Linked DNA regions of Myxococcus guangdongensis. The protein of the gene in region 1 interacts with the protein of each later gene in a pairwise test. Links are inferred from orthologs where the notes say so. Each region holds a gene or a part of one and is shown on either strand. Other genes may lie near its edges.

Region 1 (6,286 bases):
GGCGTGAGGGCGCCGGTGCGGCCCACCTGGATGCCGATGTCCTGCACCAGCGTGGACTCCTCCTCGGGCGGGAACTTGTACGCCACCGCCCAGCGCGGGCTCTTGGAGACCTGGCCCAGGCGCTTTCGCTGGTCCTCGTCGTCCACCTTCACCACCATGCCGTCCACCTCGAAGGGCAGCTCGTGGCGGCCCTTCAGTGAGGCGTCATAGGCGGCGCGCACCCCGTCGATGCCCGCCGCGCGCACGTAGCGGTTGATGGGCAGGCCCAGCGACTTCAGGTACTCGAGCTTCTCGATGTGCGTCTTGAAGGCGGGCACGCCCTCGGTGGGGACACACTCGTAGAGGTAGACGGAGAGCGGACGCTGCGCGGTCTCCTTCGGATCCAGCTGGCGCAGGCTGCCGGCGGCCGCGTTGCGCGGATTGGCGAAGAGCGGCTCGCCCTCCTCCTCGCGCTTCTCGTTGAGCTTCTGGAAGTCCGCCTTGCGGATGAAGACCTCGCCGCGCACCTCCAGGAGCTCGGGCACCTTCACCCCGTCCTCGGGGAACAGCTCCATGGGCAGGCTTCGGATGGTGCGCAGGTTGCCCGTCACGTCCTCGCCCGTGGTGCCGTCGCCGCGGGTGGCGCCCTGCACGAAGATGCCCTTCTCGAAGCGCAGCGCGATCGCGAGCCCGTCCAGCTTGGGCTCGCACACGTAATTGACGGCGGGGATGCCGAGCATCTTGCGGATGCGCTCGTCGAACTCCACCAGCCCCTCGTCCTCGAAGAGGTTGGCGAGCGACAGCATGGGGACGCGGTGGACCACCTGACCGAACTCGTCGGCCGCCTTGCCGCCCACGCGCTGGGTGGGCGAGTCCGGCGTCTGCAGGGTGGGGTGCTTCTCCTCCAACCCCTGCAGCTCACGCATCAGCGTGTCGTACTGGATGTCGCTGATCTCCGGCGAGTCGAGCACGTAGTAGCGGTGGTTGTGGTGGGCCAGCTCACGACGGAGCTCGCGGGCTCGGGCTTCGGCTTTCTTGAAGTCGTCCACGGTGGGCGGTCCTTACCCCAAAACGCCCCCGCGTGAGGGCGTGTCCATGGCGCGCAATCTAGAGCGACACCCCGACATCGCGTCGACTCCCTCCCGCCATGTCCCGCGCGTGCGCCGTCCACACGCCCCGCCACGTAGGCCCCTGCTCATGCCGACGGTGCGGCGCGCTGGCGCGGTGTCTGTCGTGCGGGGCGGGGCCGGGGCTCACGGTTCCGCCCACGAGGGCCCACCCCAAGCGAAGCGACCCGTCGGGTCCTGGCGTGGGGAGCCACGACGCCCCGTGGCGGGTGGGAATTGTCCGCCGCCGGGCTCATGTTGCTCATCAGGAAGAGTCCGCGCGCTGGCCCTCAAGATGCCTTGACAGGCCTGGAGGGGGTCAATAACGTCCCTCGGCGGTTCACTGGCGCAGGAATTTCGACGGCGCCATCTCTTCCCCAAAACCAATCGGCCCGTGCCCGCGCAGTCCCCTCCAGGGATTCCGGTAAGGGTCGCTCCTCACTGGAGAAGGTGCTTCCGAGGCCGAGCGGACATCTCCCCCGGCAATCGAGCGTCCGAGTCCTCGGGCACCCCACCATTCCCCAAGCGTTCCCAGCCATGCGCAAAGCCCGTACTTCGAGAGAGAAGGCCGCCGACGTCGCTGTTCCCGTCGAGGCCGACGACAAGCCCCGTCGCAAGCGCGCGGCGGCGAAGACCGCCGACAGGGAGGAAGCCGAGAAGCCGTCCCGTTCGCGCCGCGCCCCTCGCCGCGACGAGGACACGAACCCGGAGGTGGAGAGCGACTCCGCCGAGGTGAGCGCCGAGCCGCCCCGCCCGGTGCTGACGCCGATCTCCCGTCCGGTCCGCGACGACGACCTCCAGGAGGCTCGCATCTCCGGTGAGGAGGAGTCCCCCGCGGCCACGCTGCCGCCCCCGCCGGAGCCCCCCGAGGCCCCGACCATCACGGAGGTCAGCCGCGACGGCGCTCCCATGCAGGTCATCAAGCTCAATGACCTGAAGCGGATGAAGATCACGGACCTGTCCCGGATGGCCCACGACGTGGGCATCGAGAACTACCAGGGTCTGAAGAAGCAGGACCTCATCTTCGCGCTGCTGGGTGGCATCGCGGACAAGCGCTTCGAGGTCCACGCCGAGGGCGTGATGGAGCTGCTCAGCGACGGCTTCGGCTTCCTGCGCAGCGCGGACAGCGACTACCAGCCCAGCCCGGACGACATCTACGTGTCCCCGTCGCAGGTGCGCCGCTTCAACCTGCGGCCCGGCGACACGGTGACGGGCCCCATCCGCCAGCCCCGCGAGGGCGAGCGCTTCTTCGCGCTCCAGAAGGTGGACAAGGTCAACTTCACGGACCCGATGTCGGACGCGGCGCGCGAGCGCATCCTGTTCGACAACCTCACGCCGCTGTATCCGACGCGCAAGCTCAAGCTCGAGCACGAGTCGTCGGAGATGACCACGCGCATCATCGACATGTTCTGCCCCATCGGCCTGGGCCAGCGCTGCCTCATCGTGGCGCCGCCGAAGGCCGGCAAGACGGTGCTCTTGCAGAACATCGCGCACGCCATCAGCCGCAACCACCCGGACGTCTACCTCATCGTGCTGCTCGTGGACGAGCGCCCGGAGGAAGTGACGGACATGGAGCGCAGCGTGCGCGGCGAGGTGGTCTCCTCCACCTTCGACGAGCCCGCCACGCGCCACGTGCAGGTGGCGGAGATGGTCATCGACAAGGCCAAGCGCCTGGTCGAACAGAAGTACGACGTCTGCATCCTGCTGGACTCGATCACCCGTCTGGCGCGCGCCTACAACACGGTGGTGCCCGCGTCCGGAAAGATTCTGTCCGGCGGCGTGGACGCCAACGCGCTCCACAAGCCCAAGCGCTTCTTCGGCGCCGCGCGCAACATCGAGGAGGGCGGCTCGCTGACCATCATCGGCACCGCGCTCATCGACACCGGCAGCCGCATGGACGAGGTCATCTTCGAGGAGTTCAAGGGCACGGGTAACTCCGAAATCGTCCTGGACCGCAAGCTGATGGAGAAGCGCATCTTCCCCACGCTGGATATCAACAAGTCCGGCACGCGCAAGGAGGAGCTGCTGCTGGGGCCGGGTGATTTGGTCCGCATCACCGCGCTGCGCCAGGTGCTGCACCCGTTCACCCCCATCGACGCGATGGAGTTCGTGCTCAAGCACATGCGTCCGACGGCGACGAACGCGGACTTCCTCGGCTCGATGAACCGCTAGAGGTAGCCATTGGCCCGGGGAGGCCCCATGTTGGGTCCCATGCTCGTCCGCCTGCTTCCCCTCCTCGTGGGGGTGACACTCGGAACCGTGGGATGCGACGTGGACCCCCTGGGGCCACCGCTGGACACGCCCCCCGTGCTGTCCAGCCGCACCTGTTACTCAGATGACGATTGCGTCGCGGACGCGTGCTGCGGGCTGGGAACGGCCGTCACGCACGCGGACGAGGGGCCCAACTGCCGCGGCGTGAGCTGCACCAGCGGCTGTCCCGAGGGCTCCATCGACTGCGGTCGCTGCATGCCCATCTGCCGCGGAGACCGCTGCGCCGCCGCCTGCCAGTGAGGCCGTGCCTCCTCAGGCCGCGGGCGTCTGCTGGCCGGTGGCGATGACCGGCTGGGGCTCGGCGCCCGGCAGCGTCACCACGGCCTGGGGCTGCGCCTTGAGGCGGGCGTAGTCGAAGCACGCCACGAGGATGGCGGTGATGGGCACCGCGAAGAGCGCGCCGATGAGGCCGAAGAGCCGCTCGCCCGCGATGAGCGAGAAGGCCACGATGACCGGGTGGATGCGCGCGGCCTGACCCATGATTTTGGGGTTGAGGAAGTACGCCTCCACTGCGTGGATGCCGATGATCCACAGCAGGATGGCCACGCCCTTCTGGAAGCCGTCCGCCAGCGCGATGAGGACGATGGGCACCGAGCTCAGGATGGTGCCGAAGATGGGGATGAGGCTGAAGAACGTGGCGATGGTCGCCAGCAGGAACGCGAACTTCACGCCGAAGAGCAAGAGCCCCACGAAGGTCAGCGCGCCGTTGACGACGCAGATGGTGACCTGCCCGCGCACCACGCCGGACAGCGAGCGGTCCAGGCGCTCGGCGAGCTGCCGCGCGTCCTGCGCGTACTCGGGGGGCACCAGCGTGCCGCAGTAGCGGCGGATGGCCTGCCCGTCGATGGAGAAGAAGGCCGCCACCATCAGGATGAAGAACAGCATGAAGACGCCCGCGGCCACGCTGGCGACGATGCTGCGCGACACGTTGACGATGTCGCCCAGGTTCTCCTGCACCAGGGACGCCACGCGCTTCACCGCGTCCCCCATCAGCTGCTCCAAATCCAACGCCAGGCTGAAGTGCCCGGCGCCCGCCGCGTCCGCGCCCTCCAGCGCGCGGTTGGACAGCGCCACGGGGATGCCCTGCGCGCTCAGCCACGTCTCCGCGCGCTGCGCGAGCACCTGCACCTGCTCGGGCGTCAGCGTGTTGGCGAGCGCCATCAGGTCCCGGCTCACGCGCGCCATCTCCCGGTACAGCTGGGGCACCAGCGCGACGAAGAACAGGTACACGCCGACGAAGAAGCCCGCGTAGATGAGCAGGATGGCCACCCAGTGCGGCACCTGCCGCCCGGCCACCTTCACCCGCGTGATTCGCGCCACCAGCGGCTGCACCAGGTAGGCGATGAGCGCCGCGCCCGCGAAGGGCATCACCACCGAGCGGAACGTCACCAGCACCAGGGCCACCACGAGCCACAGGGCCCCCAGCACCCACAGGCGGTTGCGGCGGTCGACGATGGGCGTCGGAGGAGATTCCACGGGGTGCGGCGACATGTCTCGGGCTTATGGCACCGCCCGCGCGCTGACAAGGCCCGCCCGCCCTCGTTCTCGTTCGTGCCCCAAGCAGGGGCTCGCCCGGGTGCCGAGATGACGGAAAGTTCCCTCCACCTCGGGTCCGGCCTGCTCAGGCCGAGGGCTGCTGGAGGCGCAGCTTGCGCTCCAGCCGGTCCAGGCACTCGTGCATGTGCTTGCGCTTCACCCGTCCCTCGGTGGCCTCGCCCAGCCCGTGCATCTGCTCCGTCAGCCAGCGCGAGAGGAACAGCAGGGCCAGCCTGTCGTCGGGGCCCAGGCCGCGCTCCAGGTAGCGCTGGTGGCGCATGTAGTCGTCATACGCGTCCGTCTCGTGGGACAGCTCCCAGCGCGTCAGCCGCAGGGCCTCCGTGTAGACGGCGGGAGAGGGGCGCGGGCGGGGCTCGGTGAACAGGGGCGCGAAGTGGCCTCCGGTGTCCAGGTCCACCTCCTGCACCGGCGGCGGCCAGCTTCGCAGGTCCTGCGCGAGCAGCTTCGCCACCTCCTCCACCAGGTGCTCCAGGAGGGTGACGGGCTTCAGGTCGAAGAGATGGTCCCACCGCGAGGGCATGTCCCCCTCTCTACCTCAAGAGGCGGAGGGTGGCAGCGCGCGCAGCGTCGGAGCGTGCTCGCCATATCCCGCCGCCAGCTCGCGGCGGATGACCTGGTAGACGGACTTGCGGGTGAGCAGCTCCCCGTGGCCCGCGTCGGGCAGCTCGTGGTTGAAGACGTTGGGTTGCCCATCGACCTTCAGTCGCGCGGAGGCCCACGGCGTCACCTCGTCCGTGGGCGAGTAGAGCGACGTCACCCGCACGTTCCGGGGGAACGCGCCCATGGCGAGCTGGCGCAGAAAGGGGGACACGGGCGTCAGCTGCCACATGCTGCGGCTGAACCAGCCGAGCGTCGCGCAGCCCAGGTACGCCAGCGGGCAGCCCTGGTGCGGCGTGCCCAACGTCACGAGGTTGCGCACCCGTTGGTCTCCGCCCAGGCGCTTCACGTAGTACGTGCCGATGAGGCCACCCTTCGAGTGGCCGATGATGCTCAAGGGCCCCATGTGCGGGTAGCGCGCGTACATGCGCTCCACCTTCTCGCGCACCTTCTCGGCCAGCGCGTCGATGCCGTGCGTGTTGAAGCGGTCCAACGCGCCGCCCAGGTGGATGGACCACACCGCGTAGCCCTCGCGCCGCAGCCGCTGCTCGAGCACCTCGAACACCCGCCGGGTGCTGAAGAAGCCGTAGAGCAGCAGCACGGGCTTGGGGCAGTGGGCGAAGTCCGTCCTGCGGACGATGCGGTTGGCGTCCGCGTCCAGGTGGAGCTGGCCGATGAGGCTCTTGAGCCGGCGGCTCCACCGGCGATAGCGCGGCAGGAAACGTTTCATGGCGCACCCGAGCGACGCGCGAGGCGCCGTCCGGGCTCAACCTGTG
Region 2 (6,298 bases), on another replicon or contig:
CTCCACATCCACCTTGGAGAACTCCGCGACGATGGCTGACTTGGTCCGCGAGAACTTCTCGTGGAGTTCCTTGATCATCTCCTCCTTCTCGCTCTTCAGCACTTTGACTCACCTCCTTCTTGGCCCGTCTTCCGACGGGCGTGATGCCTGGGCCAAAGTGGCAGAGCGAGAGAGGAGTCTCCGAGAGACACCACACCGCACCTCCAGTCTCGGCAGGGCTGACCTTGCGGCCGTTTGAACCCGACAGAGGAAGCCACACCCCGACCGGTTGTCCGGTTCCCAACGGGGCACTTCTCCTCTGACCGGGTCCCTGCTGTCATGAACCAGGTCGAAGCGCACGCCTCATGACGTGGCGCTCCAATTGCAAAAGCCGGGGGCCTATACCCCCGGCTTCGGCAAAGATCCAGAACTTTCGAACCTGAGACGTCAGGCAGGCGGCACCTCTGACTCCCCCACTGTGGGGAAGCGAGCACCGCCCGCCTGCTGGCCGCCTAGCGGTGGCGGGCCAGAATCTCCTGGGTATCGATCTTGATGCCCGGGCCCATCGTCGTGGAGATGGCGATGCCCTTCAGGTACACGCCCTTGGCGGTGGCCGGCTTGAGCTTCATCACCAGGTCCACCAGCGCGTTGAAGTTGCCCTCGAGCTTGTCCACCGAGAAGGAGGACTTGCCCATCTTCGCGTGGACGATACCGGCCTTCTCCGCGCGGAAGTCGACCTTACCGCCCTTGGCGTCGCGGATGGCCTTGGCCACGTCCATGGTCACCGTGCCGACCTTCGGGTTCGGCATGAGGCCACGGGGACCGAGCACCTTACCGAGGCGACCCACGATACCCATCATGTCCGGGGTGGCGATGACGGTGTCGAAGTCGAGGAAGCCCTCCTCGATGCGCTTCTGGAGGTCCTCCGCGCCCACGATGTCCGCGCCCGCGTTGCCAGCCTCGGTGGCGCGCTCGCCCTTGGCGAACACGGCCACGCGCACGGTGGCGCCCGTACCGTTCGGGAGGACCACGGCGCCGCGGACCATCTGGTCCGCGTGCTTCGGGTCCACACCCAGGTTGATGGCCACGTCGACCGTCTGGTCGTACTTCGACGCGCGCGCGTCCACCGTCTTCTTCAGCAGCGCGAAACCCTCGGCCACCGAGTAACGCTTCTCGCGGTCCACCAGCGCGGCGGCCGCCCGGAACTTCTTCCCATTAGCCATGACAGAAATCCTCGTCCGTGAGTGGGGCGGCGGCCTAGCCGACGACGTCGATGCCCATGGAGCGCGCGGTGCCAGCAATGGTGTTCATGCAGGCCTCGAGCGAAGCGGCGGTGGTGTCCTGAATCTTCTTCTTGGCGATCTCCTCGAGCTGCGCGCGGGTGATCTGCCCCACCTTCTCCTTGCCAGGCTTCTTCGCGCCCGAACCCTTCTTCTTGTCGGTGTGCAGGCCCGCCGCCTTCTTGATGAGGACGGCCGCCGGAGGCGTCTTGAGGATGAACGTGAAGGAGCGGTCCTGATAGACGGTGATGATCACCGGGATGATCAGACCCTCCTTGGCCTCCGCCTGCGTCTTCGCGTTGAACTGCTTGCAGAACTCCATGATGTTCACGCCCTGCTGACCGAGTGCGGGGCCGATCGGCGGAGCGGGGTTCGCCTTGCCGGCGGGAATCTGCAGCTTGACCTGACCTGTGACCTTCTTCATCGGCTGACAACTGCCTTTCGAGGGGGTGGTCCAGACGGGCCTCCAGACGGGGAGGCTCTCCCACCCATGGGACCGCGTCCAGGCGGACGCGGAACTACAGCAGGGCGCGCTCTATCCGAGTCGCCCGCGAAAAACTAGCCGGTGGTCTTCTCCACCTGCATGAAGTCCAGCTCCACGGGGGTGGCGCGACCGAAGATGCTCACGAGCACCTTCACGCGACCCTTCTCCGCGTTGACCTCTTCCACCGTGCCGTTGAAGTTGGCGAACGGGCCGTCCACCACACGCACCGTGTCGCCGTCGTCGAACTGCACCTTGGGCTTGGGCTTGAGCGTGCCCTCGGAGATCTGCGACGTGAGGTTCGCGACCTCCTTCTCCGAGATGGGTCGCGGTTGCTCGTTCTGGCCCGTCCCCGGGAAGCCGGTGATCTTCGGCGTGTTCTTCACCAGGTGGAGCGTCCGGTCGTTCAGCTCCATCTGCACGAAGATGTAGCCGGGGAAGAACTTGCGGCGAGACGTCTTCTTCTCGCCCTTCACCATCTCCACGACCTGCTCCATGGGGATGAGGATCTCACCGAACTGGTCCTGGAGCCCCTCGAGGCGGATCTTCTCCTCCAGGCTCTTCTTCGCCTGGTTCTCGAAGTTCGAGTAGGTGTGGACCACGAACCATTTCATCGCCATTACAGCTTCCCCCACAAGGCCGGCAGCCACTCCACCATCAAGTTGTACGCGACGGTGTCGATGCAGAAGAGCAGCACCGCGGCCACGAGCGAGGCGACGACCACGGCCACGGTCGACGTCCGGGTCTCCGGCCAGGTGGGCCAGGACACCTTCATCAGCTCGGACGCGACCTCCATGGAGAGGGTGTGCGTCTTGGGGTGGAAGTAGCCGGCCACCGCGAGGCCCACGGCCGACAGGTAGCCCACGAGCGTGGACACCTTCCAGTCCAGACCCTCGATGAGCACCGAGTCGGGCCATCCGAAGCTGGCCCACAGCGCTCCGAAGAGACGCTCCAGGAACAGCGCCAGGATGATGCCGGCGAGGAGGTAGAAGATGACCACGAGCCGCTTCGGATCCATCGCCGAGCGGTTAGCCTGCTGGCTGGCCTCTGATGCCGTCGCCATGGTGCCTCACGAGGTACTGCGAAAGCGAAATTTCACGAACTGCGGAAACACAGGAACCCCCGGTACCTCCAGGTACCGGGGGCCCCGCTCCCACTGAGACTTGGCAGGCCAGGAGGGATTCGAACCCCCAACACGCGGATTTGGAGACCGCTGCTCTACCGTTGGAGCTACTGGCCTAGAAACTCTCAGGAACTACCGACCTAGACCTTACCTTCCTTGTGGTCCGTGTGCTTGCGGCACTTCGAGCAGAACTTGCTCAACTCGAGCTTGTCCTGGCTCTTCCGCTTGTTCTTCGTGGTCGTATAGTTCCGCTCTTTGCACACCGTGCACTCGAGCGAAATGATGGAACGATTGCCCTTCGGCATGGCCTACCTCATCAGACACGAGAGGGGAAGGTTACCATCAGGCACCTTCCCCTCGGAATCCGGTGTTTGGGGCCAGGGGGCTCGAAAGCCCCCCGGGCGCGTTACTCGATGACTTCCGCGACGACGCCGGCGCCCACCGTGCGGCCACCCTCGCGAACAGCGAAGCGCAGCTCCTTCTCCATCGCGACAGGGGTGATGAGCTCCACCTCGATCGCGATGTTGTCGCCCGGCATCACCATCTCCACGTTCTCCGGCAGCTTCACCGTTCCCGTCACGTCCGTGGTGCGGAAGTAGAACTGGGGACGGTAGCCCTTGAAGAACGGGGTGTGACGACCACCCTCTTCCTTCGACAGCACGTAGATCTGCGCCTTGAACTTGGTGTGCGGCGTGATGCTGCCAGGCTTGGCAATCACCTGCCCACGCTCCATGTCCTCACGCTTCAGGCCACGGACCAGCGCGCCGATGTTGTCGCCCGCCATGCCCTCGTCCAGCAGCTTGCGGAACATCTCGACGCCCGTCACAACCGTCTTCTGCGTCGGGCGCAGACCGACGACCTCGACCTCCTCGCCGACCTTGACCCGACCGCGCTCCACGCGGCCCGTCGCCACCGTTCCACGGCCGGCGATGGAGAACACGTCCTCCACCGGCATCAGGAAGGGCTTGTCCGTCGCGCGCTGCGGCGTCGGGATGTAGCTGTCCACCGCCTCCATCAGCTTCAGGATGGCCGGCTCGCCGATGTCGCTCGCGTCACCCTCGAGCGCCTTCACCGCGGAGCCCGGGATGATGGGGATGCTGTCGCCGGGGAACTCGTACTTCTTCAGGAGGTCCCGGACCTCCATCTCCACCAGCTCGCGCAGCTCCGGGTCGTCCAGCAGGTCGACCTTGTTCAGGAAGACCACGATGTACGGAACACCGACCTGACGCGCCAGCAGGATGTGCTCACGCGTCTGGGGCATCGGGCCGTCCGCCGCCGACACCACCAGGATCGCGCCGTCCATCTGCGCCGCGCCCGTGATCATGTTCTTCACGTAGTCGGCGTGGCCCGGACAGTCGACGTGCGCGTAGTGACGGTTCTTCGTCTGATACTCGACGTGCGCCGTCGAGATCGTGATGCCGCGCTCGCGCTCTTCCGGCGCCTTGTCGATCTGGTCGTACGCCAGGAACGTGGCGCCGCCCGTCTTCGCCAGCACCTTCGTGATGGCCGCCGTCAGCGACGTCTTGCCGTGGTCCACGTGTCCGATCGTGCCGATGTTCACGTGGGGCTTGTTACGCTCGAACTTCTCCTTGGCCATGACACTCCTCTAAAAAATGGAGCCCTGAACCAGGATTGAACTGGTGACCTCATCCTTACCAAGGATGCGCTCTGCCAACTGAGCTATCAGGGCTTGGCGATGCTATGAACTACAACGTTTGGAGCGGGAAATGGGATTCGAACCCACGACATTCAGCTTGGAAGGCTGACGCTCTACCAACTGAGCTATTCCCGCAATGCCGAGTGGAGGGAGATGGATTCGAACCATCGAAGGCGTAGAGCCGGCAGATTTACAGTCTGCTCCCTTTGGCCGCTTGGGTATCCCTCCAGAATTTTGCACCACGAACCGCGACTACTCCCCGCACTGCTCGTCTCGGGCCCTCATCCGCGGCCCCGTCCTGCTTGGCCGGCGGCGGGACTTGAACCCGCGACCTACTGATTACAAATCAGTTGCTCTACCGACTGAGCTACACCGGCACTCATCGGCTCCTGCCCTACCCTACCTGCACCGAAGCCGTCAACCACCCGACTCCGATGTGCGAGGCGCGCCCTTTTAAAAGTCCCCTTCACCCAAGTCAAGGAGATTGATCCCGGGTTCAGACCGACTAACGGGAGGAGCTGCTCCCCCGTTGGCGGGCGACCTCGTATAGCAGAATGCCGGCCGAAACGGACGCATTGAGTGAACCGACCTGACCCGCCATGGGAATCCGCAGGCGGTGGTCGCAGTGCTTGAGCACACCCTCCCTCACTCCTCCCCCCTCGGCGCCCACGACGAGGGCCAAGGGGCCGTCCAGTCGGGCGCTCCACATGGGCTCGGTCGCGTCCACGTCGGCCGCGGCCACCCAGAGTCCCGCTTCCTTCAGCTCCTCCAGGGCACGCGAGATGTTCACCACCCGGGCGATGAGGCAGTGCTCCACCGCCCCCGCGGAAGCCTTGGCCACCGTCCCCGTCACCTGGACGGCCCGGTCCTTGGCGATGACCACCCCGTGTGCCCCGAGCGCATGGGCCGAGCGGATGATGGCTCCCAGGTTGTGCGGGTCCTGGATGCCGTCGAGCACCACCACGAGCGCGGGCCGCTTGCTGGCTTGAGCCGCCTCGAGCAGGTCCTCGAGCTCCGCGTACCGGAAGCCCCGGAGCTCCAGCACCACGCCCTGGTGCACGCCGCCGTCAGCCATCACCGCCAGCCGCTCACGCGTCACCTTCTCGACACGGACGCCCGCGTCCCGAGCGCGGCTGAGCAGCTCTCCCGCGGCCTTGGCCGCGAGCTGCCCCTCCACGATGAACAACCGCTCGACCTCATCCGGCCGGGCCCGCAGGGCCTCGAGGACCGGATTCACCCCATAGACGTGGCGCGCGGAGGAATCTCCCCCCTCGCGCTCGCCTCGACCACCTCGGGAGGAACGCTCACGCATGAGAACTAGAGGACCTCGACGGGGACGGAGAGGGTCTTCTGCTGACGGGCGCAGATCTTCTCCGTGCAGATGAAGAAGACGAGCTTGGCATCCACCGAGCCCTTGCCCGCGGCGGCCGCGGTGAAGGGGACCTCGAAGCGGGGGTCGGCGAACTCCTGGCCCGCGGCCTTCTTGGAGACCGAGTCCTCGCGGCCCAGCTTCTCCTTGGTCACGGTGAGCTGGGTGCCCTTCACATCCAGCTTGAGCGGAGCCTCCTCGGAGACGTGCGCGCCGGACTTCGTCTTCACCGAGACCACGAACACGCCCTTCTCCCCCGCCTTCACCTGGGAGGAGGAGCCCTCGGTGGACACGTCATAGAGGCTGGCGGGGTCCACTTCGTCCGCGGACGCCGGGGCCGCCCAGACGCAGGCCACCAGCAGGGCGGCGACGGAGGTGACGCTTCGGATGTGCGACATGGCTGACTCTC
Region 3 (6,425 bases), on another replicon or contig:
ACCCGTCCCCGGCGGCCCTGTGCACGTGGAAGCGCGCGATGCCCGCGCCGGAGTGCCGCAACACGGAGACGGGTCCGGCGTGCGGCTATGCGTGCACCACGGCGTTCTCGAAGTCCGCGTGTGCGTCCACGCCCTCGGGCATCTGCAAGGTGTTCGACAGCGAGGTGCACTGCTTCGACCCGCCGGTGGAGCAGCAGGCGGACCCGGCCTGCCTGTCGGTCCTGGGGATGGCGGCGCTGGACGGGGCCGCGCCCTGACCCAGGGTATGAGCCGTCCGCCCCGCCGTCTGCTTTGAGCCTTCCTGGGAGAGCGGTAGGGTTGCCGTCATCTCGCAGCAGGAATGGAGCAGAACCGCGCATGGCGGAGGGTGACGTCCGTCAATATTGGGTCCGCAACGACAGGGGCACCCTGTGGGGGCCCCTCACCCTGCCGACCATTGAACTGCTCGTCGACAGCGGCGCCATCAAGGGCAAGCTCCAGGTCTCCGAGGACGGGCTGAACTTCGCCTTCCCGTGGCGCTTCCCCGAGGCCCGCGAGGTGTTCCCGCGCGAGCTGTGGGGTGACGGCGCGCCGGCCAACCTCGGCCCCGGACCGGGTGCGCCCCAGGCGCAAGCCGCGCGCCCCGGTGTCCCCATGGCGGGGCCCGGTGTGCCGATGGCCGGTCCGGGTGCTCCTATGACGGGACCTGGTGGCATGCCCATGGCGGGGCCGGGCGCGCCCATGGCGGGCCCGGGTGCAGCACCGATGGCGGGCCCAGGTACTGCTCCGATGGCCGGTCCAGGAGTGCCGATGGCGGGGCCGGGCGCTCCGATGGCACGCCCGGGCGTCCCCGTAGCGGGCCCAGGCGCTCCCATGGCGGGGCCGGGTGCCGCGCCGAACGCGCGCCCAGGTGTCCCCATGGCGGGCCCAGGTGCACCCATGGCGGGGCCCGGAGCAGTCCAGGTGGCTCGTCCAGGTGTCCCCATGGCGGGACCAGGGAGCCCCGCGGCGGGCGCGGGAGCCACGCCGAACGCGCGCCCAGGTGGCCCCGTTGCGGGCCCTGGAGCGCCCGTCGCGCGTCCAGGTGCCCCGATGTCGGGCCCAGGAGTCCGGCCGGCAAACCCGATGCAGGCCGGGCAGCCCCAGGTTCCAGGAGCACCGGGAGCGGTCGCACGGCCCAACACAGCCACCGGACAGCCGCAGGCGGGAGCCGTCCCTCCATCGCCTGTCGCGACGGCACAGCCCGGCGCTGCCCCTCTCCCCACCACGGGAGCCGCGCCCGCCGTCTCCGCGGAGGCCTCACCGTACGCGATGCCCTCGCAGGGTCAGCTCGAGCAGACCTCGCCGCTGAACCTCTACGGCCGCATCGCCTCCGCGGAGCAGACGGGCCTGCTCAAGCTGGCGCTCGCGGACCGGGTCACCCTGATTCACTTCCGCAAGGGCAACCCGGAGTTCGTCGACTCCAACCACGCCGAGGACTCGCTGGGCACCTCGCTGATGGGCGCGCGGCTGCTCACGCCCGAGCAGCTCCAGCAAGCCGAGGCCGCCAAGGAGCGCTTCGGCGGAGACCTGCTCGCCGCGCTCTTCGGACTGGGTCTGCTCCAGCCCGCCACCGCGTTCTCGATTCTGGCGCAGCGCGCCTCCAGCATCCTGTTCAAGGGCCTGCGCGCCGAGTCCGGCATGTTCGCCTTCGAGCTGCGGGAGCTGGCCGGCAACAAGGCCATGCCGCTGGGCAACCGGTGGGCGGTGCTCAGCGACACCGTGCGCCGCATGCCCTCCGCGGACATCAAGCGTCGGCTGATGCCCGTGCTCAACCTGCCCATCATGAAGTCGGGCGGGATGGTGGCCGCGAGCGAGCTGCGGCTGACGCCGCACGAGGTTCGCGCGCTCACGGTCATCGACGGGGTGCGCTCGGTGTCGCAGCTCCTCGCGGACTTCCCGCAGGACGCCGACCACCTGCTGCGCCTGGCCTTCCTGCTGCGCGAACTGGACGCGGTGTCCTTCGCGGCCGCGCGCACGGTCCCCGCGACGGCGGCGGGCCCCTCGGTCGCGGCGCAGCCCGGACCGGCCCCCGCCTCGCCCCCCACGGCCGCACAGCCCGCCCGCCCCGCCACGCCTCCCGCGGCCCAGGCTCCGTCCACCGCGCCCGGAAATCCCCCAGGAGCGGGTGCACCGCAGGCCGCGCGTCCAGGCAATCCGCCCGGAGCCGCGGCGCCGGCGGCGGCCCGTCCGGGTACTCCCCCTGGAGCCGCCGCCCCGCGTCCGCCGCCCGTCGTCGGAGCAGCAGCGCCAGCGCGTCCAGCGAGCCCCCCGCCCGCCGCGGCGCGTCCGGCGCCGCCCACGGTCTCCGGCCCTGCGCCCGGCGCCGACGAGATTCCGGCGCTCAAGCAGCTCGCGATGGCGTTGAAGCAGCAGACCCACTTCCAGCGGCTCGGGTTGGCGGAGCAGGCGGACGGCAGCGCGGTCAAGGTCGCGTACTTCCGTCTGGCCAAGCTGTACCACCCGGACACGCTCCCGCAGGGGGCGCCGCCGGAGCTCGAGAAGCTCAAGGCCGAGGTGTTCGCCTACATCGGCGATGCGTACCGGACGCTGTCCGACGACAAGAGCCGGGCGGCCTATCTCGAGGAGCTGAAGAGCGGTGGGGCCGGGGCGGAGGTGGACATCAACGCCATCCTGATGGCGGAGGAGCTCTTCCAGAAGTCGTGCATCCTGGTGAAGGCGCGCAAGTTCCCGGAGGCCGTGAAGATGTTGAACGAGGCCATCCAGCTCAACGCCGAGGAGGCGGAGTTCTACGCCTGGCGGGGTTATGCGCGGTTCTTCACGGCGGCGGACAAGAAGGCGGCGCAGCCGGAGGCGTTCCGGGAAATCCAGAACGCCATCAAGCGCAACGAGCGGTGTGCGCCGGCGCACTACTTCCTCGGGGTGATTGCGAAGCTGACGGGAGACACCACGGGGGCGCTGAAGCACTTCAAGCGGACCGTGGACCTTCAGCCAGACCACATCGACGCTCAGCGGGAGATTCGCATGGCGGCCCAGAAGAAGTAGGGTGCGCCCCCCATCCGGAGGGGCCAGGGGCCCCGCGGGTGGAGTCGAAGGAGACAGCAACGTGTCGCTCACCGGGAAGCAACGCCGCCATCTGCGCGCGCTCGGACACCACCTGGAGCCGGTGGTCATCGTCGGTCAATCCGGCGTCACCGAGGGCGTCATCGCCGCCGTCGAGCAGGCGCTGCACGACCACGAGCTCATCAAGGTGAAGATCAACGAGGGCCCCGAGTCGCGCCAGGAAGCCGCCGCGCGCCTCGCCGAGGGCACCAGCGCCGAGCTCGCCCAGCTGTTGGGCCGCACGGCGCTGCTCTTCAAGAAGCGCAAGGAGAAGTCCAAGTTCGAGAAGTTCTGACGGACCGTCCCCGAAGCCCGTGGGTTCACTTCACTTGCCGCTGAAGCGGGCCTCGCGGCGCTCGAGGAAGGACTGGACGCCCTCCGCGGCGTCCTCCGTCGCCACCAGCTCCAACAGCCGGGGCAGCAGCGCGGCCCTGGCTGCGTCGGGCCCTTCGTGCACCGCCTGTCGCGCGGACGCGAGCGTCGCCTGCACGCCCAGCGGAGCCTGCTTCGCCACTGTCTCGGCCAGGGCCAGCGCCCGCTCCAGGTGCCGGCCGCGCTCCACCACCTCTTGCACCAGGCCGATGCGGTAAGCCTCGCGCGCGTCGAACTCGTCACCGGTGAGCAGCCATCGCATGGCGTTGCCCCAGCCGGCGCGCTGAGGGAAGCGCACGGTGGCGCCGCCGAACGGGAAGATGCCGCGCTTGATTTCAATCTGTCCGAAGCGCGCGTCCTCCGAGGCCACGGTGATGTCCGCCGCGAGGATGAGCTCGATGGACAGCGTGAGGCACAGTCCCTGGACGGCGAGCACCAGGGGCTTGGTGCGCGGCGGGCCCTGGATGCCCCAAGGGTCGATGAACCCCTCCGCGTAGAGCGGCTCTCCGCTGGAGAGCGCGGGCGCGACGCTCGCGAGGTCCAGCCCCGCCGAGAAGTGGTCTCCCACCGCGAAGAGGACCATGCACCGCACGTCCGAGTGCCGGTCCGCCTCCGTCACCGCGGACGAGAGTCCCCGCAGCATGCCCACATCGAACGCGTTGCGCTTCTCCGGGCGATGGATGCCGATGAGGGCGAGGTGTCCGCGCACTTCCAGGGTGATGCGAGGGTCCGACGGGCTCATCAGCGCTCCACGGTAGAGGTGGACGCGCATTGTCCGTCACGAGCCTCGATTCACACCATCACCCGCATCGCCCCGTCCAACGCACGACGTTCAGCCGCGGCCCACCCTCAGCGCGTGAAGCCCGCCGTGCTCGCGGCCAGCTCCGCCGCCACGCCCAGCCGCTCCAACAACGCGGGGCCGAAGTACTGCCTGCGCGACTCTCCACCGTTCGCGTTCACCAGGTCCGGCGTCTCCACGTAGCCCACGTAACCGCCCGCGAGCCCCAGCACGCCCGAGGCCCCCGTGCGCCGCACCAGCTCCGCGCCCGCGTCCACCGTGGGCTCGCCCGGCACCGTCACCAGCTCCAGCGGCCCCAGCACCAACGCGGACACCTCGGCCACACGCTCGGCCGAGCTGCACAACAAGTTATCCCCCGCCGCCCGAGTGAAGGCCGGCACCAGCCGCGACGCATCCGGCCGGGGCATCACCGCCTCCGCGCGCGCCAGCGACAGCCGCACCGACGCCCCCGCCGAAGCCAGGGGCGCCTTGCCCGCCAGCTCCGACAAGGCCCGAGCGAAGCCCGACACCCGCTCCAATCCCTGCCCTTCCGAGTAGGCCACCGACGCGTTGCCCACCGCGCCCTGCAACAACAGCGTCACGCCGCTGCCCTCTGACTCGCGCAGCGTGCTCAAGCGGCCCGGATAGTCCGGGTCCACGTACGCGCGCTGCCGGGGCACCATCGCCGGGTGCGCCGCGAAGAAGAGCAGCTCCGCCACCGGCGCGGACGCCCCCCGCAGCACCGCGCGCGTCAGCGTCCCATCCGGCGCGGTGCCACCCGAGCGCGTGTAGACATACGAGGACTCCTTCGCCTCGCCCAGCTCCAGCGTCACGTCCGTGAGCGAGGAGGCGGCCTGCCCGAGCGCCGCGCTCGCCGCGGCCACCACCGTCGCTTCCGAGTCCTCCCGATAACGCCCCGTCCCGACGAGCTGCGACACCAGCCGGGAGTCATATCCCCCGAGCGACGAGTGCGTGTGCGTGGCCAACACCAACACATCCTGCAGCCCCAGCGTCTTCGCGTGCTCGCGCACCCGCGCCGTCACCACATCCGTGATGAGCAGCAGCTCCAGCGACACCAACCCCACCCGCGAGCCCTCCACCTCAAACACCACCGCGCGCGCATGGAGCGGAGGGTCGGACTGCGTCGCATCGGGGCGCGGCGGCGAGTAGCCCGCCACCACCACCGGGAACGGCGGCACCAGGGCCACCTTCGCCGCGCCCGCGCGCAGCGGCCCCTCCGCCTTCACCTGCGACACCAGCACCGGCGCGCGCTCCGCCCACGTGCCGCACCAGTTCCAGGAACCCAAGGCATAAGCGGCACCCACGGTGAGCAAGACCAGGGGAAACAGGGAACGCCAGGAGGCTCGTCGTGGGAACACCATGCGGTGCGCAGACTAACGGCACGCGGCACTCACCGCGAGGCTCGTCTGCCCACATCGGACGACTCCGGTGACGGGTGGAATACCCACCAGAGGGGCGTGCGTTCCTGTTCCGCTCACCGCCCGAAAGGAGTAAGGCAGCGCGCCATGTGCGGCATCTTCGGAATCACGGGACACGCCGAGGCCTCCAACCTGACGTACCTGGGGCTGCACGCCCTGCAGCATCGCGGGCAGGAGTCCGCGGGTATCGTCGCCTCTGATGGTCATGGCCTGCGGGCACACCGTCAGATGGGGCTGGTGGCCGACATCTTCGATGCGCCAGTGCTCGCCGGCTTGCCCGGTCAGTCGGCCATCGGCCACGTGCGCTATTCGACGGCGGGCGGCAGCCAGCTCAAGAACGCGCAGCCGCTCTTCGTGCAGTACGCGGGCGGTCAGTGCGCCATCGCGCACAACGGAAACCTGGTCAACGCGGCGACGCTGAAGGAGAAGCTGGAGGCCGACGGAGCCATCTTCCAGTCGGACGCCGACACGGAGGTCATCCTCCACCTGCTCGCGCGCTCGCGGCAGGGGAGCTTCGAGCAGAAGCTGGTGGAGGCCCTGCGCAAGGTGGAGGGCGCCTACAGCCTGCTGGTGCTCACCGAGAACAAGCTGGTCGCGGTGAGAGACCCCTTGGGCATCCGGCCGCTGGTGCTGGGGCGGATGAAGGAAGGCGCGTACGTCGTCGCCAGCGAGACGACGGCGCTGGACCTCATCGAGGCGGACGTGGTGCGCGAGCTGGAGCCCGGTGAGCTGCTCGTCATCGAGAACGGCCTCAT

The links.
Region 2: the proteins of rho (region 1) and nusG interact in binary tests that used the Escherichia coli proteins (3 or more experiments, as listed by UniProt). The link is inferred for Myxococcus guangdongensis from one-to-one orthologs.
Region 3: the proteins of rho (region 1) and yhbY interact in binary tests that used the Escherichia coli proteins (3 or more experiments, as listed by UniProt). The link is inferred for Myxococcus guangdongensis from one-to-one orthologs.

What each region holds. Positions count from the first base shown.
Region 1 is NZ_JAJVKW010000001.1:1,088,836-1,095,121, reverse strand. What follows is about bases 1,111-3,939. They hold rho (transcription termination factor Rho), read left to right. Parts: upstream 1,111-1,622; coding sequence 1,623-3,257; downstream 3,258-3,939. Other genes in these bases: LXT21_RS04415 (AI-2E family transporter), read right to left, coding at 3,609-3,939; LXT21_RS04420 (hypothetical protein), read left to right, coding at 3,285-3,596. Also shown: NAD-dependent DNA ligase LigA, read right to left, coding at 1-1,028; more of LXT21_RS04415, read right to left, coding at 3,940-4,847; LXT21_RS04410 (hypothetical protein), read right to left, coding at 4,978-5,433; LXT21_RS04405 (lipase family alpha/beta hydrolase), read right to left, coding at 5,449-6,240. UniProt on the Escherichia coli protein: Facilitates transcription termination by a mechanism that involves Rho binding to the nascent RNA, activation of Rho's RNA-dependent ATPase activity, and release of the mRNA from the DNA template.
Region 2 is NZ_JAJVKW010000009.1:351,371-357,668, reverse strand. What follows is about bases 590-3,430. They hold nusG (transcription termination/antitermination protein NusG), read right to left. Parts: upstream 2,361-3,430; coding sequence 1,818-2,360; downstream 590-1,817. Other genes in these bases: tuf (elongation factor Tu), read right to left, coding at 3,270-3,430; rpmG (50S ribosomal protein L33), read right to left, coding at 3,004-3,168; secE (preprotein translocase subunit SecE), read right to left, coding at 2,360-2,803; rplK (50S ribosomal protein L11), read right to left, coding at 1,237-1,683; rplA (50S ribosomal protein L1), read right to left, coding at 590-1,202. Outside these bases: rplJ (50S ribosomal protein L10), read right to left, coding at 1-102; more of rplA, read right to left, coding at 492-589; more of tuf, read right to left, coding at 3,431-4,460; 23S rRNA (guanosine(2251)-2'-O)-methyltransferase RlmB, read right to left, coding at 5,026-5,832; LXT21_RS27365 (hypothetical protein), read right to left, coding at 5,838-6,287. UniProt on the Escherichia coli protein: Part of the processive rRNA transcription and antitermination complex (rrnTAC). The complex forms an RNA-chaperone ring around the RNA exit tunnel of RNA polymerase (RNAP).
Region 3 is NZ_JAJVKW010000002.1:496,668-503,092, forward strand. Bases 1,763-4,730 are described here. They hold yhbY (ribosome assembly RNA-binding protein YhbY), read left to right. Parts: upstream 1,763-3,085; coding sequence 3,086-3,376; downstream 3,377-4,730. Other genes in these bases: LXT21_RS06885 (J domain-containing protein), read left to right, coding at 1,763-3,024; LXT21_RS06895 (crotonase/enoyl-CoA hydratase family protein), read right to left, coding at 3,407-4,195; LXT21_RS06900 (neutral/alkaline non-lysosomal ceramidase N-terminal domain-containing protein), read right to left, coding at 4,303-4,730. In the rest of the region: LXT21_RS06880 (hypothetical protein), read left to right, coding at 1-257; more of LXT21_RS06885, read left to right, coding at 1,291-1,762; more of LXT21_RS06900, read right to left, coding at 4,731-5,613; purF (amidophosphoribosyltransferase), read left to right, coding at 5,758-6,425.